Regions from separate parts of the Ewingella sp. C233 genome, predicted to be linked through region 3. Evidence: predicted binding sites of a transcription regulator. Region 3 holds the regulator's gene; each other region holds the start of a gene.
The links. The regulator CRP, encoded in region 3, controls carbon source genes, mostly activating them, when cyclic AMP is high. The targets are predictions, from matches to a motif close to ATGTGANNNNNNTCACAT.
Positions count from the first base shown of each region.

Region 1 (10,523 bases), on a different contig from region 3:
TTACGTTCCTGCGAAACCGCGCCCTTTTCCACACTTCCACCCTAATGCCCCGAAAACTATGAATGGGATCCGGCATACCTGATAGGTATACCGGATTTTTAGCCGCGCCTAGTGTAGCAAACTCAGTGCCTGATCCAGTACTTTCGCACCGTTCAATGTGCCATAAGCCACCGAATCTATGATGGCGATCGGGATGTTGTAGCGATCTGTCAGTTTTTTATTCTCGGTCAGCTTGAAGCGCACCTGCGGGCCGAGCAGCACCACCACCACATCCTGCGCATATTGCTCCAGCTCATCGCGTAAATCCTGCTCGGGAATAGCGTAGATTTTGTATTCCAGACCGCGCGCCGCGACCTCTTTTTCCATTTTGGTGACCACCAGTGACGTGGACATGCCTGCTGAACAGGCCAGTACGATACGTTTCATACGATTCCCTCAGTTATTTATCTTCGTCGTCCAGCGTTAATGAAAGCACGCCTGTTTCACTCAGTGATTTAAACCAGTGCGATGACTTTTTCTGATGGCGGTTACGGTTATCGTCGAGGTCTATTTCAATCAGGCCATAGCGGTTTTTAAACGCATTCATGGGAGAAACGTTGTCGGTAAACGCCCACAACATATAGCCCCCGCAATTCGACCCGTCTTCGCGGGCTTTCAGTGCCCAGTAAAGATGTTCGGCGACAAATTCAATGCGGTAATCATCCTGAATTTCACCGCTGGCGGCATCGCGGAACCGGCCTTCGTTTTCAATGCCCATGCCGTTCTCGGCAATAAACCATGGAATATTGCCGTATTCATTTTTAATGCGCATCGCCATGTCATACACAATTTTCGGGTAGATCTCCCAACCGCGCGACGTATTCATCCGGCGACCCGGCAGTTCGAAATGTTCATAATAAAAAGCCGGGTGGAATGGCGTCTCTTTATTCCATTCACGGCCCGGCGCTTTCACGCGATGCGGGTAATAAAGATTAATACCCACTTCATCAACGGTGTTATTACGGATCACCGTCAGCTCCTGCTCCGAATAATCGAAATGCACGTCGTGCTTTTGCAATAGATCCAGCAATTCCTGCGGATACTCCCCTTTGATCATCGGGTCTAAAAAGACGCGGTTATAAAAGAGATCGTACAAATGCGCCGCCTGTCGGTCGTGCGCTGCCGTTGAGCGGGCATAGGTCACTTCAGGGTTAAGGATCACGCCGATGCTGCCGTGCTGGTCATAACCCTGACGGCGGAACAGTTCTACCACCTTGGCAGTCGCCAGCACTTTGTGGTGATTCCACTGCATCCATTTGCCGGTGTTCTGCTCAAACGGCCAGCGGATAGCGTCCAGATAGACCCGGGTTTGCACCACCACCGGCTCGTTAAAGGTAAACCAGCGGCTGACTTTTCCGGCAAAGCGCGCAAAGACTTTCTCGGCATAAAGCACGAACAGCTCGACGACTTTCTTTGAGCTCCAGCCGTCATATTTTTCAATCAAATATGCCGGTAATTCATAGTGCTCCAGACAGAGCATCGGCTCGATACCCTGACGTTTCATCTCATCGAGATAGCTGTCGATGTAGGCCGCATACTCTTCATCCACCGTTCCTAACTCGTAATCGGTGAAGAAACGCGACCAGTTAATCGAGGTGCGGTAGTGCGTCAGGCCGCTGGCCTTCATCAGCGCCACATCTTCTTTATAACGGTGGTAAAAATCGGTGGCTTTCGCCGGGCCATAGCCGTTGTGCCAGACGTGGCGGTGATTTTTGTACCACAGGTCGAGATATGAATCCTGGCCGGATTTTTTGCCGCTCCAGCCTTCGGTTTGCCAGGCAGAAGCCGCCGCGCCAAGGATAAAGCCGTCCGGGATGGCAATAGAAACCTTACTCATCACTTACCTCTTTTCGTTTCTGATTCATTAAGTTATGCGGTGCGCTGCACGCTGGCGGTCTGTTGCTGCTGCATGGCCTGCTGTTGCGCCATGTCCGCACGGCGCGACGCCACTTTCACAAACGGCAGATAAATCAGCACCGATACCACGATGCAGCCAAGCTGCGTGACTACCGCGCCCATCGACCCGGCAGTGGAAAGCCAGGCGTTGATGATCGGCGGCGTGGTCCAGGGCACCATCACCACGGCGCGCCCGGCAAAACCGAGACTGGTAGCAAAGTAGCCGATGGTACCGGTGATAAGCGGCGTGATAATGAAGGGGATAGCCAGGATCGGGTTGAGCATGATCGGCATACCGAAAATTACCGGTTCATTGATGTTAAAGAAGCTCGGCCCCATCGACAGCTTGGCGATCTCTTTCATCTCTTTGCGGCGGGTGGCGATCAGTACCGCCAGCAGCAAACCGATGGTGCAACCGGAACCGCCGATGCTCATGTACACATCCCAGAACGGCATGGTGATGATGTTCGGCACCTCTTTACCCTGTTCGAACGCCGTCATGTTGACCATAATTGCGCCTAATAGCAGCGGTTCGCGGATAGGCTTGATCATCTGGTTGCCGTGGATGCCGATCACCCAGAACAGCTGGGCGACAAACATCAGCAGCAGGATCCCCGGCAGGCTTTGCATCACCGACTCGAGCGGACGTTGGATCACCTCGTACACCGCATCGTATAAATACATGCCGGTCACGCGATGGAAAACAAAGCCGAAGGTAGCGATGATCACCACGGTAATAATGGCGGGAATTAAAGCAGAGAAAGAGGCCGAAACGTTTGGCGGTACGCTTTCCGGCATTTTAATACGCAGACGGTTAACCTTTTCCAGCGCGGAATAGATCTCCACCGACAGAATGGCAATAAACATACCGAGGAACAGACTTTTAGTATCGGAGAACTGTTTCGCCAGAACGTCTTTAACTTCCTGCATCTGGCCGTTGACCATCATATCGACGGTGGTTGGCGTGACGGCAATAAAGCAGATAACCGCCAACAGGCCGGGAAATAACGAACGCGAACCGTTAATTTTCCCAAGCTCAATACCAATTAAAAATACCGCACCGATAGTCAGAAAACTCAGCGTGGCATAATTAATACTGCTCATAATCGGTTTGAGCGTCGCGAGCCAGGAGAACATCTCGAAATGCGCCAGGCCATTTTTCGGGTCCATCACCATATTGGAGATCAGCACTGAAAATGCCCCTACAATAATAACGGGCATTAACGTAATAAACGCCGCCTTAATGGCCATAATATACCGCAGGCTATTAAACGAATTGGCAAAACCCCCGAGAGAGTCAATCAAACGATCCTGTAAAGACATAACACCACCTCTACTCTTCTTATACGTCGTTAAACTATTGGGTGTTTATTCCGCGCAGAAGGCAGTGTGAATACCCGGTGCAGAGGTGCCAGAAAAAATTTCTGTCGCGAAATAGGTCAGATTCCGGTTCTGAGGTCTTCCTGTTTATCCAGTGCGTACAGCGTCATCGCAATTTGGTATGCCAAAAAATAGCTTACTGACGGTTAATTTCTGTGATCTCGTTCTCACATGTGAATATTGGAATTCCAATATGATGAATTTCACCCATTCTGGTATACCAATTGGAGTTAACGATGGAATTCGACCTCGAACAGACCGTCATGGAGTTATTGATCAACGCAGGCGAAGCGCGATCCCACGCCATGATGGCGATTCAGAGCGCACGTAAACAGCAGTGGGAGGAAGCCGATACGATGCTTAAAGCCTCGGATGACGCGGCCCGCAAAGCACACAAAGTGCAGACACAGCTGATCGGTCTGGATGAGGGCACCGGCAAGATCCCGGTCAACCTGATCATGGTGCATTCGCAGGATCACCTGATGACCGCCATGTTGTGCCGGGATCTGGCCGGGGAGATCGTCCTGCTGCGCCGAGAGATGTTTGCGCAGAAAGAACAGGCGAACTGACGGATTTCACTCCCTTCCCCGTCGCCGGGCTGTGATAAAGTTAAGTTTAATTAGCCGGATGCGGGGATGAGAGACCGATGGTAACTATGTTAGACGTTTCGCTGCGCGCGGGAGTCTCAAAAGCAACGGTATCAAGGGTGCTTAACGGCACCGGGCAGGTAAAACAGAGCACGCGTGATGCGGTATTTCGCGCCATGGAGGAACTCGGCTACCGGCCCAATTTTCTGGCGCAATCGCTAGCGACCAACAGCTCGCACAGCCTCGGGCTGGTTATCTCCAATTTCGACGGCCCCTATTTTGGCCGCTTACTGCGTCAGGCCGCGAAACTGGCGGAAAGCAGTGGTAAACACCTGATTGTGACCGACGGCCACGACACGCCAGAAGATGAGCTGCAGGCCGTACATTTGCTGGCTGACCGGCGCTGCGATGCCATTATTCTCTACACCCGTTTTATGTCCGACAGCCAGCTGATGAACCTGCTCGGCACCCTGTCTACTCCGCTGATGGTCGTCAACCGCGCACTGCCCGACGCACCCGAGCGTTGCGTCTACTTTGAGCAGCAGCAGTCGGCTTTTGAAGCGACGGAGTTTCTGATCAAACAGGGCCATCACCATATCGCCTGCATCACCGGCCCGATGCGCACGCCGACCGCGCAGGCACGGCTGGCAGGGTACAAAGCCGCGCTGGCTCATCACCAGCTGCGGTTTGAATCGCTACGCGTGGCCCACGGCGACAGCAGCGTGCCGAGCGGATACTACGGCTGTAAAACCCTGCTGGAAAGCGGCGTGAGTTTCAGTGCGCTTTTTTGCTGTAATGACGATATGGCCGTCGGGGCGATGAAGGCGCTGCATCAGGCGGGAATTCGCCTGCCGGAGGATCTTTCCCTGTTTGGATTTGACGATGAGCCGAGCGCGGCGTATTTGCATCCGGCGCTCTCGACCGTCTATCTGCCGATTGACGCCATGATAGCCGCCGCCATTGCGCAGGCGCTGCGGCTGATTGAAGGCAAACCGCTGGCGCCGATTATGCCCTTTACCGGCGAATTGAAATTACGTGAATCAGTCTTACCAGGGCCTTTCGCCAGCCGCTGAAAGGCAGGCGAGCCCCGGACTTAATCAGATCAGTTCCAGCGCCAGTAACTCTTCAATAGTCTGACGGCGGCGGATCAGGCGCGGCACGCCGTTTTCGAACAACACTTCCGGCAGCAGCGGGCGGCTATTGTAGTTCGATGACATCGATGCGCCATACGCGCCGGTATCGTGGAACACCAGATAGTCACCGATCTGCACCGGCGGCAGCGGGAAAGTTTCGACGCCGCCGCCCGCTTCCTGCGTAAACACGTCGCCAGATTCGCACAACGGACCGGCAATCACTGAATCGATCAGCCGTTGTCCGCTGAGGTCGCGGCCATCAGCTGGCAGCAATGAGATATGGTGATAGCTGCCGTACATGGCCGGGCGCATGAGGTCGTTGAAACCCGCATCGCACAGAACAAAGTGGCGGCTGCCCATGTTTTTAGCGGCACGAACCTGCGCCACCAGCACACCAGACTCGGCAACCAGGAAACGGCCCGGTTCAATTTCCAGATGCACAGCGTGGCCGAGATGTGTGGCAATTTGCTCACGCGCGCGGTTCCATAATCCGTAATAGTGCTCAGTATCGATGGCTTCTTCGTCGAAATGGTAGGGAATCGATAAACCACCGCCGGTAGAAATCGCATCAATATCATGACCGGTTTCAATCACCTGACGCACCATGGCATCGCACACCTGCTCAAGGTGAGCGTAATCCACGCCGGAACCGATATGCATATGAATGCCCGCCAGCTTCAGGTCATAACGCGCAATCTCAGCCAGTGCCTGAGGTAAATCGGCATACCAGATGCCGTGTTTGCTGTTTTCGCCGCCGGTGTTAGTTTTCTGGCTGTGGCCATGACCAAAACCAGGATTGACGCGCAGCCACACCGGATGTCCGGCTTTCTGGCGGCCAATCTGTCCCAGCATGTCAATCGACCCGGCGTTCACCGGAATATCCAGTTCAGTCACGCGGTCCAGCGTCGGCTGGTCCAGCACGTCAGCGGTGAAGACGATCTCACTGGCTGCACGGCCTGGCACAAAACCGGCCAGCAGTGCACGTTCAATTTCGCCAAGCGAGACGGAGTCCACCTTCACGCCCTGCTCACGCATCAGACGCAGAATATGAATATTCGAACAAGCCTTCTGCGCAAAACGGATCACATCAAACTGGCGTAACTGATCAATACGCTCGCTGATGATCTGCGCATCATACGCCCAAACCGGACAGCCATATTGCTGCGTCAGTGCCAGAAGATTGGCGGCATTCAGCGCGGTAGAAGTATCGTTTAAGGCGCGTGGCATAAAGAGTCCTGAGATCGGCTAAGAAGAAGTTAACATGAGTATCGCCGATCCCTTCTCTGCGGGAAAATATCTGTTTCGCACCAATCTATTCATTTATGATATGGGAATAGCCCCCCGTCACCGCCCTGCGGAGTCCCCATGCCAGCCATTTCACTGCGCCATATCGAAATTTTTCACGCCGTAATGACTACCGGTAACCTGACCGAAGCCGCCGCGTTGCTTAATACTTCTCAGCCAACGGTCAGCCGCGAGCTGGCGCGCTGCGAGAAATTGCTGAATTTACAGCTCTTTGAACGCCTGCGCGGCCGTCTTTTTCCGACGGTTCAAGGGCTGCGATTGTTCGAGGAAGTACAGCGTTCCTATTACGGGCTGGACCGTATCGTCAGCGCGGCGGAGGGCATCCGTCAGTTTGAACAGGCACAGCTCTCCATCGTCTGCCTGCCGGTGTTCAGCCAGTCGTTGCTGCCTGCGGTGTGCAAACCCTTTCTGGATCGCTATCCGGATGTCAGCTTCAATATCGTGCCGCAGGAATCGCCGCTGCTCGAAGAGTGGCTGTCGGCGCAACGCCATGACCTCGGGCTGACCGAAAATACCCACACGCCTGCCGGCACCGAACGCCAGAACCTGCTGACGCTCAACGAAGTCTGTGTGCTGCCCGCGGGCCACGCACTGGCAGCAAAAAAGTGCCTCACGCCGCAGGACTTTAGCGGTCACAATTTTATCAGCCTGTCCGCCACCGACAGCTACCGCCAACTGCAGGATATTTTGTTCACCGAGCATCAGGTGAACCGCCGTCTGGTGATGGAAACCCACAGCGCCGCGTCCGTGTGCAGCATGGTGTGTGAAGGCGTCGGCGTGTCGGTCGTCAATCCGCTGACCGCGCTGGACTACGTGGAACGCGGCGGTGACCGCATGGTAATCCGTGAGTTCAGCCTGCCTGTGCCCTTCACTGTCAGCCTGATCCGCCCGCTGCATCGCCCTGCCTCAGCGCTGGTCACCACTTTCGTCGAACATTGCCACCAGCAGGCAGAGCGGTTTGCGGGACGTCTTGAGGTGGCCCTCGGCAGGCGATCTTGTAAATGATAATCATTATCCATAACATGCGAACACAGTCCCGCTATGGAAAATGAGGATCACCATGAACAAGTTTTTACTTCTGGCTATTCTGGCACTCACTGCCTGCTCAACCACGCCACAAAAAATGCCCGCTCCGGTCACTCCGCCGGGCGGCACCATTACCGATTTACGCACGGGCAAAACACTTTCGCAGTCTGAGTTAATAAGCTATCTGGCTGACGCACCTCTGGTGGTTGTCGGTGAGAAGCACGACAATCCGTACCACCATCAGATCGAAAACTGGCTGGTTCAGAGCCTGCCACTGCTGCGCCCGCAGGGCAGCGTACTGATGGAAATGCTGACACCTAACCAGCAACCGCAGGTGGATAAGGTTAAAGTCTGGCTGCAAACCAACCCGCAAGCCCGTCCTACGCAGGTGGCGGAACTGCTCAACTGGCAAAAAGGCTGGGACTGGTCGATGTACAGCGACGTGGTGATAGCCGCGATGAAAGCGCCTTACCCGCTGCTTTACGCCAATCTGGACCGCAGCGAGATCATGGCCTTTTACCAGAACCCGGTCTTCCCGGCCGGTAACAACAGCGCCACCGCGCCGGTGAAAGAAGCCATTGCCGAAACCATCCGCATCTCACATCAGCAAAATATTGCGCCACAACAACTCAACGCGATGCTGGCGATTCAGCAGCAGCGTGACCGCAGAATGGCACAGCGCCTGCTGGCCGCGCCGCAGCCGGCTTTGTTGATCGTAGGAGGCTATCATGCGAACCGAAACGTTGGGGTGCCGGTGCATGTGAAGGATATACAGCCAACAGCATCTGTGACGGTATTAATGCTGTCAGAACAAGGGATTGAAGTGGATAAGCGGCAGGCAGACTACGTCTGGGTAACACCTTAATATTTTACCGCCCCCTTCATTACGTCGGGGGCGGCGTATTCATCAGGCAATCGCTTTTTCAGCTTTTTTCGCCGCACGGCGGAACGTCACAATGCACAGCACAAAACCAATCAGCCCCAGGCCAGATGCTGCCAGCGGAACCGCTGTCAGCCCCATGCCGCGGGCAATCACTGCCCCGCCGACCCACGCACCCAGCGCATTACCGACGTTAAACGCCGCAATGTTCAGGGTTGAGACCAGATTCGGCGCATTTTTGCCGTAAGTGACTACGTTGATTTGTAACGCCGGGACGGCGGCAAAGCTGACCATCGCCCAGAAGAACAGCGTCACTTCAGCCGCCAGCAGGTTCACGCTGGTCCAGCTAAACAGCGCCGAGAAGACGGCAATCAGCAGGAAAATCATCGTCAGGGTCGCGCCCAGACGCCAGTCCGCCAGACGCCCACCGACCACATTACCGATCGTCAGACCCAGACCAATCAGCAGTAGCGTCCAGCTGACACCGTGCTCAGACACACCGGTGATTTCCGTCAGCATCGGCGCAATGTAGGTGAACAGCGCAAACATCGCGGCGGAGAAAAACACCGTGATCGACAGCGACAGCCATAGTCCCAGACCGCGCAGCGCACCCATCTCTTTGCGTAAATCCGTTGGCTCTTCGTCTTTCTTATCCGGCAACTTCTTGTACAGCGCGAACAGTGACACCACGCCGATAATCGCCACCGCCCAGAAGGTTGAACGCCAGCCGAGCGCCTGACCGAGCGCGGTACCCAGCGGCACACCCAGCACGTTGGCAAGTGTCAGACCGGTGAACATCAGCGCAACGGCTGAGGCACGGCGGTTCGGTGCCACCAGATTGGCGGCCACTACGGCCCCAATACCAAAGAAGGCACCGTGGCACAGAGCAGTGATCACCCTCGCCAGCATCAGGAAACCGTAGCTGTACGACAAGGCGCACATCAGGTTGCCGAAGATGAAGATCACCATCAGCAATAACAGGGTTTTCTTACGCGGTAATTTGGCCGTCAGCACCGCCATGATCGGCGCGCCGATGGCAACGCCCAGTGCATATCCGCTGATAAGCCAGCCCGCCAGCGGAATGCTGACCTGTAAATCGTTCGCCACATTAGGCAACAGCCCCATGATGACAAACTCCGTGGTGCCGATCGCAAACGCACTCAGCGCCAGTGCCAGTAGTGAAACAGGCATAAATTTCCCCGTTGGTTTATTTATAATTGTTAGAACAATGTTGCGTAGGGCACAGAAATACCACGCAGATCACACTTTTGACCAGTTTTGGCCTGACCGGATGGCACAAAATGGGATGGGTAAACCCTTAACTAGTTGATATTTAAATAATGAGTAAAATGTGTGCAAAAGTTTCAAAATGTCGTGCCACCGGTGTCATCGGATTATTTTTCAGCACTCAGTGACAACCAGCGCGGATGCCCAGCGAACCACGTCACCAGAAAGTCCAGCAATGCCCGCAAAGCCGTTGGCATTTGCCGGCGTGATGCGTAGATGGCGTAAATGCCCATGTTTTGCGGTTGCCATTGCGGTAACAATGCCACCAGTTGACCGGTGGCCACCAGCGGCGCGGCAGAGTAGTAAGGTTGCATAACGATCCCCGCCCCCTCCACCGCGCCCGTCAGCAGCACCAGCGACTCATTGGCGCTGAGGTTGCCACTGACCGGCACCGCCGTTTTTTCACCTTCGCGCTCAAACTGCCACAGACTTTTGCCGAAATAGCTGTAGGTCAGGCAGTTATGCAGCGCCAGATCCTGCGGCTTTTGCGGCGTCCCCTGAGCGGCCAGATAGGCCGGAGAGGCGCAGACGACGGAGGGACACTGCGCCAGCGGGCGGGCAATCAGGTTAGGGTCAAGATCATTGGTGATGCGCAGCGCCAGATCGATGCGGTCTTCCACCAGGTTGATCGCCCGGCTTTCGAGTTGCAGATCAATGCTGACCTGCGGATGGCGGTGTAAAAATTCCGCAACGGCGATCACCACCGCGCCCTGCCCGAAAGATTGCGAACAACTCAGGCGTAATAAACCGCGCAGCGCGTCGTCCTGACTGGCACCCACGCTCACCATCTCTGCCGCCACCGCCAGCATTTTCCGGCAGCGTGCGAGGGTGTTTTCACCGGCATCCGTTAAACTGAGTTTACGGGTCGAGCGGTGCAGCAGGCGTGCACCGGACCACTTTTCCATTTCAGACAGATATCGCGTCACCATCGCGCGCGACATATTCAGAGACTCGGCGGCACTGACCATACTTCCCCGTTCAACAATGGCG
Region 1 covers NZ_JBUZRI010000003.1:88,997-99,519, forward strand. The annotation lists gene ACZRKO_RS15640 (FCD domain-containing protein) at 1-32, opposite strand, end outside; gene ACZRKO_RS15645 (PTS sugar transporter subunit IIB) at 109-426, opposite strand; gene ACZRKO_RS15650 (glycoside hydrolase family 1 protein) at 440-1,876, opposite strand; gene ACZRKO_RS15655 (PTS sugar transporter subunit IIC) at 1,909-3,258, opposite strand; gene ACZRKO_RS15660 (PTS lactose/cellobiose transporter subunit IIA) at 3,552-3,884, shown strand; gene ACZRKO_RS15665 (LacI family DNA-binding transcriptional regulator) at 3,962-4,975, shown strand; gene lysA (diaminopimelate decarboxylase) at 5,000-6,262, opposite strand; gene ACZRKO_RS15675 (LysR family transcriptional regulator) at 6,401-7,345, shown strand; gene ACZRKO_RS15680 (ChaN family lipoprotein) at 7,401-8,231, shown strand; gene ACZRKO_RS15685 (MFS transporter) at 8,274-9,437, opposite strand; gene ACZRKO_RS15690 (LysR family transcriptional regulator) at 9,641-10,523, opposite strand, start outside.
Region 1: the regulator CRP is predicted to act here: its motif matches at 3,469-3,486, upstream of ACZRKO_RS15655 (PTS sugar transporter subunit IIC).

Region 2 (10,523 bases), on a different contig from region 3:
ACACAATGTACGGTGCGTTGCCGCCCAATTCCATCGACACTTTTTTCATGGTATCGGCACTGTTGCGCACCAACGTTTTACCCACTTCAGTCGAACCGGTAAAGGAAATTTTACGCACTGCGGAACTTGCCATAATGGCGTCGCTGATGGCGTGTGTATCACCGGCAACGCCGTTGATCACGCCCGCAGGCACGCCCGCTAGATGGGCCAGTTCAAGTAAGGCAAACGCCGACAGCGGTGTGTTATTGGCCGGTTTAATCAGCCCGGTACAGCCCGCCGCCAGCGCCGGACCCAATTTGCGGGTCAGCATCGCCAGCGGGAAATTCCACGGCGTGATAGCCGCAACAACGCCGACAGGTTCACGGGTCGCGAAAATGCGCGAGCCCCCTTTCACCGGCGGAATAATCTCGCCATTGGCACGCTTGGCTTCTTCACTAAACCATTGCAAGAAGCTGGCGGCGTAATCGACTTCGCCCAGTGCTTCCTTCAGTGGCTTACCCTGCTCTGCCACCATCAGCTCGCCGAGAAACTGTTTGTTTTCGATCATCAGCTCATACCAGCGGTGCAAAATTTCGGAACGCGCTTTGGCCGTGGTTTTACGCCAGGCGGGGAACGCTTCGCTGGCGGCCTTGATCGCCGCTTCCGTTTCCGCTTTACCCGCTTTGGCCACTTTCGCCACCACATCACCGGTAGCCGGGTTCAGTACATCAAACGTTTCTTTGGCTTCCTGCCATTTTCCGCCCGCGAAAAAGCCGGTTTTGAACAGTTTATGGGAAGTGAGTTTCTGTTGATTGGCTGACATAAGGATATTGTCTCCTGCAAATACCGCCGTCCTGAAACAACGACATAAGAATGTAAGTTTGGATATTCAATCTATTAAGTATAGCGGCTAATAACGGCGGCGATGGCCGCACCGCACGTCATGCTTATGATGTCAGACACAAAAAAGCCGGTGCTGTTGAAGGCACCGGCCCATTTTGCGGCTCCTGGCTCTCAGGCAAGGAACGAATGCTGGTATTTGTGCAGCATCTCCGCCAGTCGTTTTACCGGCTCGGTGACTTTCCGCGGGGCGTCATATTCCACCAGTTTTTGCTGGTACTCGTTCAGTTCCGACAGCAGCCGCTGGTAATAGTACGTGCGCTTGCCTTCTCCCGAAGAGACCACGTGGTCGGCGGTATTACGGATGCGTTTATGGAACGCTGACAGCTCTTCGCTGGCCGGAATTTCCGCCATTTTCATCCGCTGATGGGCGATGATCAACATCAGCGCCAGACGATATTTACCGATGTCATTCGGGAACATCACCAGCAGTTGGTTGAGCTGATGATAGAGAGCGGGCAGATGGTTTTCGCGGCGGCGATACGCCTTGGTGGTCAGCGCCGATACCGCACTGCTCATAAAGCGATTGAGTAAGGTGCGGCCGGTTCTCTCACGGGATTTATCACGGATCAGCAGTAACACCACCAGCGCGATAATGGTACCAATCGCCTGCCCGGTTGCATTATCGAGAAACGCCGTAACGTTGAATTTCATCGGGTTACTGAGCACCAGCACGTTAATAGTCCCGGCCAGTAAACCCAGCATCCCCAGGCGCCGTTTCTGCACTTCGATGCCGACAAAGAAAGTAAACAAACCAAGACACAAGCAGAGCAGGAACAGGCTTTGCTGGGTCGCGGGCATGATCAACATAAAGTAGATGGAACCGACCGGGATCGCCAGCAGCATCCCGACGATAAAGTCGAGGGCCATCCCTTTCGGATTCGGGGTACGCATGGCCAGCGACGTCACTACCGCGATGATCACCACGCAGCCGCTGCCGGAGGTCCAGCCGGTCCACAGCCATAACAGGCAACCGGAGGCGGTGGCAACAAAGGTACGCAGACCGTTAATCATGGCGTGATGGCGTTCGGCTGAGGCCGGTTTCACCACCACTTCGCTGCTAAGCACGTTGCTTTCCACGCTGCTGATACTGCTGTTGGTATGAATACCTTTTAGCAACATGAGTGCCCGCGTCCCCGCGCCGATCCAACTGCTGACAGTCAGCAGAATATCGTCGCCGCGCGTTGAGGAGATTGCCTGACGCAGCTGTTTTATGCGCCGGTGAACGTCAACCACCGTTTCTGCCGGTTCAGCAAACAGGGCCTTCACTTCGGGCGTGATGCGATCCGGTGAGTTTTGCAGGATAAGATACGTTTCACATGCCTGTGTGATCATGCTGAGTGAGGTGCTGTGCAGGGCTTTCAGCCGCTGATTACAACGCTGCCAGCGGGAAGACTCCATCATCAGGCTGCTGCGCATACCGTTCAGCGCCGTGGTGCTTTTAATCAGGTTACTCCACGACTTATCGATATCTTCCTTTTCACCGCGATTGATACAAATGCGCATCAGTGCGAACTGATCGAGCAGCAGCTGGCTGACCGCACGGTCGATATCTTTTTTGATGGAACGTGGTGAAAACAGCAGATCAGCCACGATAGCGCAGCAGATACCCAGCACGATCTCACTGCAACGCTCGACGGCAAATTGCGGGGTTTGAAGCGGAGAGGCCGCGGAGGTGACGACGATAATCAGCGCGGTATAACCTGCAAGCCCGAGCGCGTAGGAATTTTCGACGCGCACCAGAGAAGACCACCAAGTACAGACTCCGGCCCACATACAGCATAAAAGCAGCATGACCACCGGCGCACGCGCCGTGGCAATCACGATCACCACTGCCGCGATACAACCTAAAAACGTCCCAATCACACGCAGAAAACCACGATGACGGATGGCACCGGCAAACGGCTCGCCACCGGCGGCCATAGCCGGGCCCGAGGCCACAATGGCTGCCGTCATGGCAGACCAGCGCGGGGTCTCCAGCTGCAAATAGAAACCGAGCACCAGCGCGCCGAGGATCGCAAACGTCAGCTTAAAAGCAAATCTGACGCGCGGGATGAATTGGTTATTCATCGTGCCTTAACCGAACTCACGTAAGCGATGCAGCAATCTGGCAAACGGGGACTGATGTTCTGGTTGTCTGTCGCGCTCACCTGTGATCACCACGGTCGCCGTGGTACCCGCCGGGTACGGATGCTGCTGGTCGGCATCATCAAGCACAATTTTTACCGGAACACGCTGCGCCAAACGCACCCACTCGAGGTTGCTGTCAATAGTCGCCAGACCATTGGTGGCCGCAGAAGAGGAGCTGTTGGTAACTGCCGCCGCGACGCTGTCTACGGTGCCGTGCATGATGCGGTTGCTGCCGAGCGGCGTGATTTCAGCGCGGTCACCCTTTTTCAGGCCAGACAGTTTGGTCTCTTCCAGATAGGCCAGAATATAGAATGTGTTTTTCTTCACCAGCGCGACAGCCGTCGAGCCACGGTTGATATAGTTGCCGGGATGCACGTTAAGGTTGGTCACCCAGCCGTCAGCAGGGGCCGTCACTACAGTGCGCTGGAGATCCAGCACCGCCAGATCGCGCGCGGCCTGAGACTTAGCCAGCTGATGCTGCGCGGTCTGCAAGACGTTATTCGCCTGATCAATCTCTTCCTGAGACATGGCCTGCACGCCCAATTTTACACGGCGGCCCGCTTCACGTTTTTTCTCGGCAGCCAGTGCCTGATAGTAAGCCACGTCAGCCGTGGCCTCATCAAGCGCCTGCTGGTAGCGCGGCTGGTCGATTTTGAACAGAATCTGGCCTTTTTTCACCAGCTGGTTGTCAACGATGGGCACATCGGTGACCAGCCCGGTGACGTCAGGCGCGATGGAAACCACGTCAGCGGTGAATTTGGCATCACGGGTCCAGGGTGATTCAGTATAGAACGCCCACGCCCGGAAGATCGCGATGCAAGCAAGGACGACAAGGATTAACGTTATTGCGTAACGTATTATTTTTATAGAAAAGTTTTTCACGACACCCTCAGATGAAGAAGCAGGAAATCAGATAGAACAAACAGCAATACAGTGCTGTGTTAAATAACGCCGGATGCCAGACAAAGTCATAAATCCCGGTAGGTTGTAATAACCGTCGCAGCAGGAAAAACACTACCAGCGCCAGCAGGATTTCAAAAAACACCGGAGGAAACGACAATCCGAAAATCACCATTACCGGAAGCAAACTCATGCATAATTCCTTAATTAAGCGCAGCGGGAAACTGCCCCTCGCTACATCCGCGCATTATTCATTATTTTAGACAATACCGCCTCTTTCTGAGAGCCAGAATTTAGTAAAGAGACCATGGATTTGCCAGGGAAGTGTGCGAAGGTAAGCAGAGATACCGCCAGTCAATGCCGAACCTGAGATTTTTCACCCAGGGCGGTATATTAGCGTGCTTATTATCAAGTTATCAACATTCTGTGATCACAATCACTTTTAAGCCAGAGTTAACAATGGACCGATTAAAACGCATGTCGATTTACGCTCAGGTGGTGGAAAGCGGCTCTTTTACCGCAGCCGCCCGTCGCCTAGATATGAGCGTTTCCGCCATCAGCCAGACGATATCGAAACTGGAAAATGAGTTACAAGTCAAACTGTTAAACCGCAGCACCCGCAGTCTTGGGTTGACGGAAGCTGGCAAAATTTATTATCAGGGTTGCCTGAAAATGCTGCAGGACGTGCGCGAAGTGCATGAGCAATTATATGCCTTCAACAACACGCCCACCGGCACATTGCGCATCGGCAGCTCATCAACAATGGCACAAAACGTATTAGCCGCGATGACCGCTGAGATGCTCGTGGAATATCCGGGGTTGAAAGTTAACCTGGTTACCGGTATTCCCGCACCGGATCTGATTGCCGATGGCCTCGACGTGGTGATCCGCGTTGGTGCGCTTCAGGATTCCAGTTTGTTCTCCAAACGGCTGGGCTCGATGCCAATGGTCGTCTGCGCGGCGCGCAGCTATCTGAGCCAGCACGGCACACCGGAGAAACCGGCCGATATGGTTAACTTCTCATGGCTTGAATATAGTGTACGGCCCGACAGCGATTTTGAGTTAATCGCCCCCGAAGGTATTACCACACGTATTTCGCCTCAGGGACGTTTCGTCACTAATGACGCGCAAACCATGATCCGCTGGCTAAAGGCCGGAGTGGGCATCGCTTATGTGCCGCTAATGTGGATCATTGATGAAATTCATGCCGGCAACGTAGAGATTCTGTTCAGTAACTATCAGTCTGACCCGCGCCCGGTCTACGCGCTGTATACCGAAAAAGACAAAATGCCGCTGAAAGTGCAGGTTTGCATTAACTATCTGACCGAGTATTTCAAACAAGTGGGCAAGGTGTATCAGGGATACCGGCAGGGAAAGACGGGGCAGAACGCGTCGAAATAAAAACGGGAACCCGAAGGTTCCCGCTATAACCGCATAGAAAGTCGCAATTACGCGCTGCCACCCACGGTAATATTGTCGAGTTTCAGCGTCGGCTGGCCGACACCGACCGGCAGGCTCTGGCCTTCTTTACCGCAAACGCCAACGCCTTTATCCAGCGCGAGGTCGTTACCGACCATAGAGATCTGCTGCATGGCTTCAATACCGGAACCAATCAGCGTCGCGCCTTTCACCGGTTTGGTGATACGACCTTTTTCGATCAGATACGCTTCTGTGGTTGAGAAGACGAATTTGCCGGAGGTGATGTCCACCTGCCCACCGCCAAAGTTCGGCGCATACAGACCGTATTCTACGCTGCTGATAATTTCTTCCGGAGTGGATTTCCCCGCCAGCATGTAGGTGTTGGTCATGCGCGGCATCGGCAGGTGCGCATAAGATTCACGGCGGCCGTTGCCGGTTGGCGGAACGCCCATCAGACGCGCATTCAGTTTGTCCTGCATATAACCTTTCAGCACACCGTTTTCGATCAGCACATTGTACTGGCCAGGGACGCCTTCATCGTCAATCGCCAGCGATCCGCGACGTCCGGGCATAGTACCGTCATCGACCACGGTGCAAAGCTCGGACGCCACTAACTGGCCCATCTGACCGCTGAACATTGAGGTGCCGCGACGGTTAAAATCGCCTTCCAGACCGTGACCGACCGCTTCATGTAGCAGCACGCCTGGCCAGCCCGCGCCCAGCACGACGGGCATTCCACCCGCCGGGGCTGCGACGGCATTCAGATTAAGCAACGCCATGCGAACGGCATCACGCGCGTAAGCTTCGGCACGTACTTCGCCATCCACGGTTTCTAGGAAGTAGTCGTAACCAAAACGACCGCCGCCGCCGCTGGAGCCACGCTCACGGCGGCCATCATCTTCCACCAGCACGCTCACCGACAACCTTACCAGCGGGCGGATATCCGCTGCCAGCGTGCCGTCAGTGGCGGCTACCAGTACACTTTCATACACGCCGGTGATGCTGGCGCTAACTTCCTGAACTCGCTTGTCAGCAGCGCGCGCCACACGATCAACGCGGTGCAGCAGGTCAATTTTGGCTTCACGCGACAGACTTTGCAGCGGATCGAGGATTGGATAGAGAGACTGATAAGCAATTTCGCCCAAGGTGTGGACTTTGCCATTACCCTGCTCACGCACAATACTGCGCGCCGCAGCGGCACTTTGATTCAGGGCATTCAGGGTGATTTGGTCGGCATAAGCAAAACCCGTTTTCTCACCGCTGACGGCACGCACGCCCACGCCCTGATCGATATTGTAAGAGCCATCTTTGATGATGCTGTCTTCAATCACCCAGGCTTCGTGGAAACTGGATTGAAAAAAGAGATCGGCATAGTCGAGACGGCGTTCAGCCAGCTGACCTAACACTGCAAACAGGTCTTGATGACTCAGATTATTGGCGGTTAGTAACCGCTCACTGACTAAGGCCAGACTCATAGATTTTTCACTCTCTTTGGGGATGAATTAACCCGACCGGAAGATAACTCATTCACAGCCAGACCATGCCATCGTAACACGGGTTATAGGTAGCCTAACACAGCTGCGCAATTAGGGAGCAGCGGCCGCAGCAGGCTCCTTCGCAGGTCTTGGCTGGCGCAGAACCTCATTAATTCTTGGTTCGGCGATAGTGCCGTCGATGTGATAACGGATCAGTGAAATTTTATTCCATAACGGCGCCAGTACTTTACTGGCTGCAAAGACCGCTGCTCCGACAATCGGGTTGATGACAAACGCCGTCGCGACGCCCACGGTGGCTGAAATTTCAGGCGCGATCACCGCTTCCAGATTCAGACGCTGATTCACCAGATCCACACTGCCCGACATGGCAATATCCGCCGCCAGGCCGTCAACCAGCAGGTCATCGGTATGAACGACGCCATCTTTAATCCACGCCGTGGATTTGATCGAGTCAAAATAGAAGCCTTTGCCGAAGGTGTCGCTGAAGTCCAGTTGCAGTTTGCGCATCAGAGCGTCGAAGCTCACCAGACGCAACAGCTGCCCGGCACGTCCACCGCCGAGGTTAACAATTTCACCTTTGCCGAGATCGGTTTTCATCGTGCCATTAAATGTTTTCAGATCTGGCTTCCACGGCACGGATTTCCAGTGCAGATCAAAATCGATATTAAATGGCGCACCGCGCAGCGGCGTAGTCACACCGAAGAACGACGTAGCAGCTTCAATATCCTTGCCGGAGAGTTTGCCTTTCAGACCGGTACTTTCTCCGGGGCCGTTCTGCTTCCAGTCGCCCTGCACATCTAGACGCACAACACCGGTGTCGATAAGTCCGTTGCGCAGCGACAGCTGATCGCCGTCTGGCGTGATGTCCGCATTGACGCGGCGGAAGCTCTGCCCGAGGAACCAGCAGGCCTCGCAACGCAGCTGTAATGCAGGCCATCCGGAGAAGGAGATCTTGTTTTCAGTAAAAGGATTCTGCGAGGATTTACCGCCGCTGGCCGCGTCAGCGACGCTCCACTGCGGGTTGAAATAAAGGTAATGAATATCAGCTTTCCACGGGCCACGATCATTCATCATGAGTGTCCCGTCGATCTCTTTTCCCTTCGCCATCACGCTCATCCCGTTGTCGGTCTGAGTCGAGCGAATCAGGAGGTCGTTCCAGACCTGGCCGCCCAGCGTCAATTGCGGCGTAGTCAGAGAGATCTCATGCGGGAAGCTGAACGCTGGTGCGCTCTCTTTGCCTGACCCTTTACTGTTGCCGCTGGTTGCGCCATCGGGTGATATCAGGGCCAGCCAGCTTTCGCCATCGAGTGCAGGTAGATTTAGCGTCAGGCTGCTGGTCTGCGGCAGTGGCGGCGTCTTCGAGGTATTCATCTGCCACGCTGCGCGATCGAGTTTCAATTGCTTGCCCAACAGCCAGCGGCTGTTAAAGCGGTCCTTTCCGTCCAGAACGCCGGTAAGATCGAAACTTTTCAGCCCGCCCTTCACGTTGACATTCAGCGGCAAATTGCGACCAGCTTTTTTATCCAGCGGGCTAGGTAAGTGACTGCTCACATTCTTCAGATCGGTACTAACGGTTACGCTGTAATTCGGTTCGCCTTTGTGCGGCAGGGAGATATTTACCGTGCCTTTCCATGGTGCACTGCCGCTGATTTTGCTGGCGGCGACGGCAGGTATACCGGTGATTTTGGCCAGTTGCCAGTCGCCTGCTAAGCCGACGTTAATGGTGTAATCGTCGGGCAGTTCATGGGTGTTGAACTGCGTCGTCAGCGGCTGACCGAACCAGCTGCCAGTGAGCTGATTGCTTTGCAAATTGCCGTTGTCATAGCTGAACTGGCCGCTGAGGTGTTCGATAGTACTGTTCAGTGGTTTGATAAACAGGCTGTTATTGTTGAGGCTGACGCCGCCCGTGGCACGCACCATCTGGCCGTCAAGAGGAATGTCCAGATGTAAGCGACCACTCACATCGCCGCCAATCTGTAGCTCTTCAAGGGCCGCGCCCAGAGAGCCTTTTAACGGAGTATCCATAAAGTAGGCGCCAATGTCTTTGCCCGCCCCTTTGATCTCCGAATCAATGATCAGTTTTTCATTCAGATAGTCCGGAATATTAGCGACGACGTTATTGCCATCGACTTTACCCAATTTGGTATGGGCCGCTTTCATAAACAGGCCATCATTGAGAAAGTCGAGGTCAATATCCAGATTGGTCAGTGCCGGCCACTCCGGCTCGAACTGGAATGTCGAATGACGCAGCGGCACCCAGACTTGGAATTGCCCTTCGTTCTTTTTGAACGGGAAATCGTGCGGATTACCGTTAAACGTCAGCGTGGCGTTGTCCACCTGCCCGCCCTGAATCGCTCCGGAGAGGTAATCCACCAAATGTTTGCCCATCAGGGTTTCCGGGAAGTAGCGCCACGCCTGACCGGCGTCATACAGACGGATACCCGTCAGGATGTTCAGCCATGGCTGACCCTTAGCAGGCTGGTCATAGTGGAAATCGCCGTGCGCCCACAGCGCGTTGGCTTTGACATCTACGTCTTTGGCCCAAAGTCCCCACCCATCCTGGTTGTAGCTCCAGTTGAATGTCCCCTGCGCAGAACTCACTTCAAGCGGCGCACGGAACATTTCACCGTACGGCAGCTCGCTGTCTTGCAAATTCACCGTCAACTGCCCGCGCTGCACGCTGCCTTTTAATGCGCCGCTGAAATGGTTGATGCCCGGCAGCAATTTCCAGCGCTGCCAGGTGACATCGTGCCATGTGGCATCAAATCGGGTGTGATCGGGCTGTTTGAGCGGAATATCGAGCGCCAGCGTATCAACCATTCCTTTCGGTTGCAGATCCTGCCAGCGTTCAAGCAGTTCCGGCGTCAGAAAGGAGAAGGTCGGAATAATCGGCCCGAGGCGTTCAAGCTGCAGCTGTGTGCCGCGCAGACGGAGTTCATCTCCCTGCGATGCCCCGAGGAACCCGGTATTTTCGGGTAAATAAAGCGCACTCAGGGTGCCTTTAGGCCACGCCTGTCCGTCTGTTTTCAGGTTGATTTGTTGGGTGCTGACCTGCCAGCCGTTGCCCTGACGGTTACCGTGAAGCGTCATGTTATCAACATCCAGCCGGTGCTCCTGGCCTTCACTTCTCCAGGTCGCCGCCCCTTTTTTCACCCAGGCATCACCGGCATAAATATCGCCATCGCGTACCGTCAGCCAGGCCGCCAGGCTGAAGTCCGCACTTTCCAGACCGGTGTTGCTGCGTAACCAGCGGCTGAACCACGGCTTCATGTCGATATCGTCAGCCTGCAGGTATATTTTGCCGTTATTGAGCAGGCCGTTGTTGTCGTTAAGATCCATACGCAACTGCACGACGCCGTGCTGGCCGTTAAAACTCGACAGGCTGACGAAGCCCTCAGCGCGATGGCGGTTGTGAGTGTTCAGCCAGGTCAATTGGGGAATAGAGATGTCGGCTCGCGAACCGGAAGGCGTCAGGAAAGAAATATGGCTGTCACGCAGATCGAAATGGTCAACCTGCTTGAGGAAAATATCGCTAATGCGGTTGGCTTCGAAGCCTTTGCTGTCCTGAGAATTTCCGCCAAACGTGGCGTTGGTATCCAGATCAAGGTTGTAGAAGGTCAGGTCGCGGAACTGCCAACGGAAATGCAGCAGGGACTGCCAGACGTCGAGCGCCAGCGTCACGCGCTCCACTTTAACGGA
Region 2 covers NZ_JBUZRI010000002.1:509,382-519,904, forward strand. The annotation lists gene ACZRKO_RS14780 (NAD-dependent succinate-semialdehyde dehydrogenase) at 1-802, opposite strand, end outside; gene aaeB (p-hydroxybenzoic acid efflux pump subunit AaeB) at 994-2,949, opposite strand; gene aaeA (p-hydroxybenzoic acid efflux pump subunit AaeA) at 2,956-3,891, opposite strand; gene aaeX (p-hydroxybenzoic acid efflux pump operon protein AaeX) at 3,899-4,102, opposite strand; gene aaeR (HTH-type transcriptional activator AaeR) at 4,369-5,310, shown strand; gene tldD (metalloprotease TldD) at 5,358-6,803, opposite strand; gene yhdP (AsmA2 domain-containing protein YhdP) at 6,915-10,523, opposite strand, start outside.
Region 2: the regulator CRP is predicted to act here: its motif matches at 4,334-4,351, upstream of aaeR (HTH-type transcriptional activator AaeR).

Region 3 (10,523 bases):
CCCTATTTAAAGGAGCAAATTGAGTGATTATTCCCTGGAAAGAGCTGGACGCTGAGATCCTCACCAGCGTGATTGAAGCCTTTGTGCTGCGTGAAGGCACCGATTACGGCGAGCAGGAACGGACGCTGGAACGGAAAGTAGAAGATGTCAGACGCCAGTTAAAAAGTGGTGACGTGGTACTGGTGTGGTCGGAACTGCACGAAACACTGAACATCATGCCGCGCGGGCAGTTTCGTGCGGGAGAAGAAGAACGTCAGGACGACTGGAACTGAGTCCGTCAACTCTCCACTGCCTGTCACTTTTCGAATAATTATGGTAACAATAGGCGTAATTATGCACAGCGTTGACGCCACGTCTTCAACCAAAGAAAAGACCGCCGCACGTCTGCCAGCATCACCTTTACGGAGAACAGCGCATTATGTCAGCCAAACATCCCGTTATTGCGGTCACCGGTTCGAGCGGTGCAGGAACCACCACCACCAGTCTGGCGTTTCGTAAGATATTCCAACAGCTTGGCCTGCGTGCCGCCGAGCTGGAAGGCGACAGCTTCCATCACTTTACCCGCCCTGAAATGGACGCAGCGATCCGCAAAGCCCGTGACCTCGGTCGCCATATCAGCTATTTCGGGCCAGAAGCCAATGACTTCGGTTTACTGGAACAGAGCTTCAAAGAGTACGGTAAAAACGGCAGCGGCCGCTCACGCAAATATCTGCATACTTATGACGAAGCCGTGCCTTACAACCAGGTACCCGGCACCTTTACACCGTGGCAGGCGTTGCCGGAACCGACCGACGTTTTATTCTATGAAGGGCTGCACGGCGGCGTAGTGGCGGACAAAATTGACGTCGCCGCGCAGGTGGATTTGCTGGTCGGCGTGGTACCCATTGTTAACCTGGAGTGGATCCAGAAACTGGTGCGTGATACCGGTGAGCGCGGGCATTCGCGTGAAGCGGTGATGGATTCCGTGGTGCGCTCGATGGACGACTACATCAACTACATCACGCCGCAATTCTCCCGCACGCATATCAACTTCCAGCGCGTGCCGACGGTGGATACCTCCAACCCCTTCGCCGCTAAAGCCATTCCGTCACTGGACGAAAGTTTCGTGGTGATTCATTTCCGTGGCATTGATGATATTGATTTCCCTTACTTGCTGGCGATGTTGCAGGGCTCATTTATCTCGCACATCAATACGTTAGTGGTGCCAGGAGGGAAAATGGGGCTGGCGATGGAGCTGATCATGGCGCCGCTAGTGCAGCGCCTGATCGAAGGGAAGAAAATTGAGTGACCGCCTTACGCGGCGTTCATCAACAATTGGCGGATAAATCCGACGTGGAGTCTGACGCCAATCTGTAGAACCTCTTCGTCGAGCTTAAAGCGCGGGTGATGCACGCCATAGGTCGCACCGATGGCTTCATTACCACTGCCGATAAACAGGAAGCAGCCGGGGACTTTCTGCTGATAAGAAGAGAAATCCTCGCCACCAAACATCGGCTGGGCAATCTCCTTCAGTGCCTGCTGGCCGAGAGTATCTCCGATTACCTGCCGCGCAATCACGCAGGCATCCGGATGGTTGTCCCCATTGACATAACCGCGCGTCCAGCGGATCTCATGCGTTGCACCATATGCGGAGGTGATCCCCGCCACCGTTTGCTCCATCAGCTTCGGCACCTGCTCACGCACCACATTGTTATGGGTACGCAGCGTGCCCGCCAGCCTTACGCGCTCCGGGATCACGTTGTAGCTTTCGCCCGTCTGGAAAGTGGCGATAGTCAGCACTGGTACCAGCAGCGGGTCCAGCCTGCGCGACACCACATTTTGCAGCGACGTCACCACTTCAGCCCCAATCACGACCGGATCGATACACAGATGCGGCATTGAGCCGTGGCCGCCTTTACCGTGGATCACGATATCGAAATTATCGGTTGAAGCGCAGAAAACCCCCTCTTTCAGACCGACGTCGCCGGTCGGGAAGTTCGGCAGGACGTGCAGACCGAAAATTTTCTCCACGTTATCCAGCACGCCTAAATCCACCAACTCCTGCGCACCGCCCGGCGGCAGCTCTTCGGCATGCTGGAAGATAAAACGTACCGAACCGTGCAAATCAGCCTGACACTGGCTCAGTACCCAGGCCGCACCTAATAACATTGCGGCGTGCGCATCATGCCCACAGGCGTGCATCACCCCCGGCACCGTCGAGCAGAAGGGCTCGTCGGTTTCTTCCTGAATCGGCAACGCGTCAATATCTGCCCGCAGCGCATAGGTCGGGCCAGGATGTGCGCCCTGTAAATCTGCCACCACGCTGTTTGGCGTAAGGCGCGTTAATTTAAGAGGGCCGAAGGTTGCCAGCTCACCGGCGATATAATCGGCCGTCGCCTGCTCCTGAAAAGAGAGCTCAGGATGGGCATGAATGTGTCTGCGCCAGCCGATAACTTTCTGTTTAACGTCGCTCAGTAAGGTTTCAAAACACACTGTCATGATCATGTCCTCAGTCATATTCCGTTAAGCCGCATCACGCAGCAGCGCCTGGGAGCGACGGGCCAGCGGCAGGATCACCAGACCCGATACCACCATGGCCATCGCCAGAAAAATAAAGGTCGAAAAATAGCTTTGCGTCACGGTGATCAAATACCCCATCGCGATCGGTGCCACAAAGCCGCCTAACGTGCCGCCGGTGTTAATAATGCCCATCGCTGCGCCCATCACGTCCGTGGGCAGACGTTTCATCGGCAGGGTAAACACCGTCACAAAAGAAGCCATCAGGAAAATATACCCGAGGAATAAGAACAACCCTGCGGTCAGGGCCGACGTTGTGGTGTAGACCATCCAGATACAAAGTGCGCTCAGCATTGAGCTGCAAAACACCACTTTCGGCTCTTTGCCCTGCATATAGCGCCCCACCAGCCAGCCGGTTACAAGTGAAGAGATCCAGATCCCCAGACCGCCGGTCGCAACCACCAGCCCCGAGGTATCCAGCGACATACCACGCTGCTGCACCAGATATTTCGGCAACCACGCCATCAGGCCGTAGGAAGGAATGTTGATACAGAAAATAGAAACAAACAGCAGCAGCACAATCGGATTTCTCAACAATGCACGGTAACTGCTACTGGCCGACGCCGATTTCGGGGTAAGTGCCTGCGGGGGTTTTGGCACAAAAATCACGATACACAGGGCGATAACAAACGCCATAATTCCCAGCACCGAGAACGAGCCGCGCCAGCCAAGGGAATCCAGACTGTAGACCGCAATCAGCGGTCCGGCGGTCATCGCCAGACCGGCCGAAGAGAGCAAAATAGATTGCGCGAACGTGCGCTGCTCAAGGGGGAAGTTCGCCACCACCGCTTTCGCGCAGGACGTGGGATATCCCGAATGGCCGACGCCGGCCAGAAAGCGGAAAGCCACCAGCAGACCGAATCCGAACCCCAGCAAACCAAAGCACAGCGCGAAACCGCCGAGCATAAATAGCGACAGGATCAGCACCTTTTTGAACCCGACCCGATCGTTGAGCCAACCGGCAGGGATCTGAAACAGGGAGTAGGCGAGGAAAAACACACCGGTAATGTAGCCAAGTTGCTCAGGTTTAAGATTAAATTCTTTTTCTATTGGCAACAGCGCAAAGCCAATGACGGTTTTATCGATATAAACCACCGCGTAACCGACGAACAGCAAAAAAATCATCAGGGAACGACTTTTCATAGCGGATATCCCTTTCTGTTATCACCCGTTCAGTTTTATCCACTGCCGGACGAAGGCCAAAGTGCGACGCACATCACTTATTTGTTTAATTACAAAGAGTTATTTATAGCCAAATCACGCTATCAGCTTTACAGCCCTGCCATAAGATGTAATTTTCAGACAGGTGATACTTTTTACTGATAGGGGTGAGAGATGCGGTATTTGCCAAAATTGCAGCAATTGAAGGTTTTCCAGCAGGTTATCCGCAGCGGCAGTATTCGTGGCGCCGCACGCGCCATGAGTCTCTCCCAACCCGCGGTAAGCCGTGCGCTGCGCGAGCTTGAACACACCCTCGACACCCAGTTGGTACTGCGTGGCAATGAAGGACTGACCCTGACAGCGACCGGACGAGCTTTTGCGCAGCGTATGCAGTTTATTCTTGAAGAACTCGAGCGGGCCGCCGATGAAATCCAGCAGATGAATCAGTACACGCAGGGTTCCGTCGCCATTGGCTGCTCTTCGCTTATTGCGATGACGGTTTTCCCGGCCCTGGCCGATGAGTTCAAGGGCGCCTTTCCGCAGGCCAAAATGCTGATTAAAGAGGGGCAACTCTCGACGCTGCTACCCGCGCTGCGCGAAGGCCGGCTGGATTTTGCCGTGGGAACGATTGGTCCAGGGCTGCCGCTGGAGGATTTGGTGCGCGAGCCGTTGTTCAGCGCGTCGTTTGGCATTATTGCACGGCGCGGACATCCGCTGGAGAACGCCACAACGCTGGAGGCGTTGCAGAATGCACGCTGGGTGCTGCCCGAAACGGACATGGGTTATTACCAGCAGCTTCAGCTGTCGATGGGGACGTTTTACCATCAGTCGGCGGAAATGCCAGTGCGCACCGACTCTGTGGTCTGCGGGCTGAATCTGGTATTGCAGTCGGATTACCTGACCATTGTGGCGCGGGCGATGGGAGCGCCGTTCGGATTAGAGGGCAAATTGCATCTGCTGCCGATCGATAGCCTGCCGCAGGCGGAATACTGCGTACTCTATTCGCAAAAATCGCCGCTAACCTTTGCGGCGCGACGATTTCTGGATTTACTGCGGGCCCATTGTCTGGCTTATCGCTGGTAAAGCCTTATTCCGGTTCCACTACTTCAAAACTGTGCGTTATCGATGCGGCTTTCCCCAGCATCAGAGAAACCGAGCAATATTTTTCAGCAGAAAGCGCCACCGCGCGCTCGACGACTTTGTCGGACAAGTTCTTGCCAGTCACAATAAAGTGCAGGTTGATGTGCGTGAACAGACGCGGCGCTTCTTCACGGCGTTCGGACGTCAGCTTCACTTCGCAGTTCTGCACATCGTTGCGGCCTTTTTGCAAAATAGAGACGACGTCGATAGCGCTGCAACCGCCTGCCGACATCAGCAACATTTCCATCGGACTTGGGGCTTTATCGCCCGCATTGCCGTCCATCAAAATCTGGTGACCTGACGCAGATTCACCCAAAAACGTCAGTCCTTCAACCCATTTTACCCGTGCCTGCATGTGCCTTACTCCTGGTATAAATATTCAGCCAAATTTATCTCAGACTACCCTTTTAGGCAAAAACCGGCAACGTAACCCGATCCCCATCATGCTGAAGCGAGACAACAGAAGACACCCGCGCAAACCTGTGCTACAAACGAAGCCGATACACACTTTTCAGTAAATTGCGGTGATGGGTTTGTGGTTTTCACATGAAACCACGGTGCTAACAACAATAATAACGCTGTTTCACTCCGACTCCCGCTTGCAGCATTACTGGACAGTTCTTATGCTAAAAGGGCGCGTACTTTTTAAGACGCCGTACAGGGAACTCTGAGCCCTGTGATTTTGGGCAGCGATAACAACAGAGGATAATAGCTAATGGTTCTCGGCAAGCCACAAACAGACCCTACTCTCGAATGGTTCCTGTCTCACTGTCATATACATAAGTATCCTTCCAAAAGTACGCTGATTCACCAAGGTGAAAAAGCCGAAACGCTTTACTACATCGTGAAAGGGTCGGTTGCCGTCCTGATTAAAGATGAAGAAGGCAAAGAGATGATACTTTCCTACCTGAACCAAGGTGACTTCATCGGCGAGCTGGGACTCTTCGAAGAAGGGCAGGAACGTAGTGCATGGGTTCGTGCTAAATCTGCCTGTGAAGTGGCTGAAATTTCTTATAAAAAATTCCGCCAGTTGATTCAGGTTAATCCGGACATTCTGATGCGCCTTTCCGCTCAGATGGCGACACGCTTGCAAGTGACTTCAGAGAAAGTGGGTAACCTCGCCTTCCTCGACGTGACGGGCCGTATCGCGCAAACCTTGCTGAATCTGGCAAAACAACCGGATGCGATGACCCATCCGGATGGTATGCAGATCAAAATCACCCGTCAGGAAATTGGTCAAATCGTCGGTTGTTCACGCGAGACGGTGGGTCGCATTCTCAAAATGCTGGAAGATCAGAGCCTGATCTCCGCACACGGTAAAACGATTGTCGTTTACGGCACCCGTTAATTCCCTGAAAAACGGCGCGGCAGGCAACTGTCGCGCCGTTTTTATTGGGAAATAGGGATACAACACAGTGATAGCGCGGCTGAAGAAGCAACGCATGACGTTATGGCGTCGTTTTTTTTACCATCCCGAAGTCAACTATGCCCTGCGCCAGACGCTGGTGCTGTCTATTCCTGTGGCGATTGGCTGGATGCTCGGTCAGTTGCAAATGGGACTCTTATTTTCTCTGGTCCCCGCCTGCTGCAATATCTCCGGCCTTGATACCCCGCATAAGCGCTTTTTCAAACGCCTGATCGTGGGGGGCTCTCTCTTTGCTTTCAGCAGCCTGATGCTGCAACTGATGCTGGTGAACTGGCACGTTCCGCTCCCGCTTATCATGCTGTCGTTCGCGCTGGTGCTTGGCGTGACGGGTGAAATCAGCCCGCTGCACGCCCGTTTGCTGCCCGGTGCACTGGTCGCCACCATCTTCACACTCAGCATGGCAGGCGTGGTGCCTGTCTGGCATGCGCCCCTGTTGTATATCGTCGGTACCGCCTGGTACGGGCTGTTTAACTGGGCGTGGTTCCGGCTGTCAGAAGAGCAGCCGATGCGCGAAAGCCTCAGCCAGCTCTATCTGCAACTGGCGGATTATTTCGAAGCTAAATATAGCCTGCTGACCCAGCACACCGATCCCGAAACCGCGCTGCCGCCGCTGCTTAAGCGCCAGCAGCAGGTCATCGATCTGATCGCCCTGCTCTATCAACAACTGCACATGTTGCCCAATAACGGCCACCATCATCAGCACAAACGGCTATTCCAGCGTTTTCAGGTCGCACTGGATTTACAAGAGCACATTACCGTCAGCCTGCATCTGCCAGAAGAAGTCCAAAAACTGGTGGAAGAGAGCCACGCCGAAGCCGTGATCCGCCGTAACGCCCAGGTGATTGCCGCCCGTCTGCGGGTAATTGCCGACGACATTCTTTATCACCGGCGTTCTGAACGCTTCACCATGGCGAATGAGCTGGCCGCGCTGGAAAAAATCGCCTCACGGTACCGTGATAACCCGGTCGGCCAGTTCTGTTATTACCATTTCAGCCGCATTGCCCGCCTGCTGCGCACCCAGCGCCCGCTATACCGACGCGATCTGATGCAGACGCAAAACCGCCTGCCATTCTGGGCGGCGCTGAAAGGTTATCTGTCGTTTAAGTCCGTGGCGCTGCGCAATGCGGCACGTCTTGGCGTGGCACTGGCCATCGGCAGCAGCCTGGGCCTGTTTTTCAATTTGCCAAAACCTTACTGGATTTTGCTCACGGTAATGCTGGTCAGCCAGAACGGTTACAACGCCACGCGCGTACGCATTCAGCACCGTGCGCTCGGCACGCTGATAGGTTTACTGCTTGCTGCCGGATTACTGCAACTCGAATTGCCCGAAAGCATTACGTTGCTGTGTATGTTGCTGATCACCGTGGTGTCTTACACCGTACTGCGCAAAAACTACGGGCTGGCTATGATTGGCATGACAGTCACCGCTGTTTATACCTTGCAGTTGCTGGCGATGAATGGCGCACATTTTCTCGTTCCACGGCTTATCGATACCCTGATTGGCTGCGCACTGGCGTTTGGCGGCACGCTCTGGCTGTGGCCGCAGTGGCAGAGTGGTTTGCTGCGCCAGAACGCCTGGCAGGCGCTGGAAAGTGATCAGGACGCGATCCGTTTATTGCTGGAGGAAAATCCCGATCCCGTGAAACTGGCGTACGCCCGTATGCAGGTTACCCAGGCGCACAATGCCCTGTTCACGTCGCTCAATCAGGCGATGCAGGAACCGGGCTTTAACTCGCGCTATCTGGCCGACATGCGCTTATGGGTGACGCACAGTCAGTTTATTGTCGAGCACATCAATGCCATGACCATTCTGGCCCGCGAGCACTACATGCTGACGCCACAGCTGGCGATGGACTATCTGCAACGTTGCGAAATTGCCCTACAAAGTTGTCAGCAGCGCCTGACCTACGACGGCCCGAGCAGCGAAAGCAGCCTGTTCGCCACGCCAGAATTGCACCCCGACATGCCCATCACGGAGATGGAACGCCATCTGCGACGGGTATTGTCACATCTGAGCGTCATGCATACGATTTCGTCACTGGCGTGGAAGCAAAGGCCACATCACGGGATCTGGTTGACACGGCGTGTCAGGGAGAGTTGAACAGTTTCGGCTGTTCAATTGCCAATTCGACTTCAACGTCAAGACCGTGGGCTCGCCGCCCACACTGGCCCAAAGGAGGTTTAAACGAACCTCCTTTGGAATCCTGCGTTTTTAAACTGCGCGCTATCGCTGGGTTATTGGACATGTTCTGAAACTTGCGCGTGAGGCGCAAAATGTCACGGCTTCGCCGTCCCCGAATTTCGGGATTCGAGCCTCAGGTCTCGAACCTCTCATCCGGTGCCATTTCTGACTGCGCCTTAGCGGCTATGTAGGTCAAAAGATAAAAAACAGAATAAAAGACAATAAATCTGTCTGGTTTTGAATTTAAGAAAGCCTAGGCCGCATTCAAAAATGACGCCGACGAAGGGGTGGAAAACCGCGCGTATTTTGGCGCGGGTTGTAACCCGAACGGAGGGCACCGCCTAAGCGGCGGCATTTTGCGGCTGTAACTGCGGTGACTGAAACACGGCCATTGTGACCAGCGCAGCTGCTGTTTTTTAAAAAGCTCGGAGTCCAGAGGGACAAGCGACTGCGGCCCCCAAGTCGGTGTGGGCCGACGCCCACGACCTTGAATTTGAATTTTAAAGCGCCAGAGCTCGCTCAGCCCCCCAAAACTTTACCAATCGCTTTCTCAAAGCGATTCATCCCCTCGCTGATGTCTGCGAACTCAATCACCAGAGATGGCGCAAGCCGGATGACGTTCGGACCGGCAACCAGGATCATCAGGCCAAACTCGGCGGCGGCTTTGTGGAAGTCACCGGCGCGATTTTGGTAGGCGTAGGACAACTCGGCGCCAATCAACAGCCCCTGACCCCGGAACTCTTTGAACACACCATATTTCTGATTAATGGCGTCGAGCCCCTGAATAAATTTCTCGCGGCGCTCGCTGATGCCAGCCAGCACTTCCGGCGTGTTGATGATATCCAGTGCGGCTTCGGCGACGGCGCAGGCCAGCGGATTACCGCCGTAGGTGGTACCGTGTTTGCCCGGCTCCATGACCGCAGCCACCTCTTCGGTTGCCAACATCGCGCTGACCGGGAAACCGCCACCGAGCGCTTTGGCGGTGGTCAGAATATCCGGGGTAACACCATAATTCATGTAGCTGAACAGCTTACCGCTGCGGCCCATACCGCTTTGTACTTCGTCGAATACCAACAGGGCCTGATGCTGATCGCAGAGATCGCGCAAACCTTGCAGGAACTCCTGAGTGGCTGGCGTCACGCCGCCCTCGCCCTGAACGGGTTCGACTACAATGGCGCAGGTATGGTCATCAATCACCGCTTTCACTGCATCAAGATCGTTGAAAGGAACGTGGACAATGTCCGCCGGTTTCGGGCCGAAGCCGTCGGAATATTTCGGCTGACCGCCGACGGAAACCGTGAACAGCGTGCGGCCGTGGAAAGCATTATGAAAGGCAATGATTTTGCTTTTGTACGGGCTGTGGCGGTGCGATGCGTAATAACGCGCCAGCTTGAAGGCTGCTTCGTTGGCTTCCGCGCCAGAGTTAGCAAAGAACACCCGGTCGGCAAAAGTGGCGTCGATCAGCTTCTGCGCCAGTCGCAAAGCAGGTTCGTTGGTGAAAACGTTACTCACGTGCCACAGGGTTTGGCCCTGTTCGTGCAAAGCTTTCACCAGCGCAGGATGACAATGGCCCAGCGCCGTCACCGCGATACCTCCGGCGAAATCGATGTATTCAGTGCCCTGCTGGTCCCACACGCGGCTGCCCTTCCCTTTAACCGGAATAAACTGCGCAGGTGCAAAAACAGGCAAAATCACCCGATCAAACACGTCACGACTCACCACTGCTTTCTCTGCCATTAATTTCATCCCCTTCAATCTGTTACACGTGTTATCACACGTCATTCATCATTATAAAAGCGTATTCACACCCGAGTCGAATGTGAAAATATAGTCATAAAATATGCATAATAAATCATCCGCAGGCAAACGAAAATCTGCCTTTGCGGGGAAGTAATTTGTTCGTGGAGGTTAAGCGGCTAAATCTTAAGGAAATTATCCAGCAACTGATGACCCTGTTCGCTGAGAATACTTTCAGGATGGAACTGGACACCGTGCAGCGGCAGCGTTTTATGGGCGATACCCATAATCTCATCCGGCTGACCCTCACGCTCGGTCCAG
Region 3 covers NZ_JBUZRI010000004.1:18,172-28,694, forward strand. The annotation lists gene ACZRKO_RS17705 (hydrolase) at 1-27, shown strand, start outside; gene ACZRKO_RS17710 (YheU family protein) at 24-272, shown strand; gene ACZRKO_RS17715 (phosphoribulokinase) at 419-1,288, shown strand; gene ACZRKO_RS17720 (amidohydrolase) at 1,294-2,478, opposite strand; gene ACZRKO_RS17725 (MFS transporter) at 2,503-3,699, opposite strand; gene ACZRKO_RS17730 (LysR substrate-binding domain-containing protein) at 3,892-4,800, shown strand; gene ACZRKO_RS17735 (OsmC family protein) at 4,805-5,212, opposite strand; gene crp (cAMP-activated global transcriptional regulator CRP) at 5,573-6,205, shown strand; gene ACZRKO_RS17745 (YccS/YhfK family putative transporter) at 6,300-8,384, shown strand; gene argD (bifunctional acetylornithine/succinyldiaminopimelate transaminase) at 8,985-10,202, opposite strand; gene ACZRKO_RS17755 (aminodeoxychorismate synthase component II) at 10,382-10,523, opposite strand, start outside.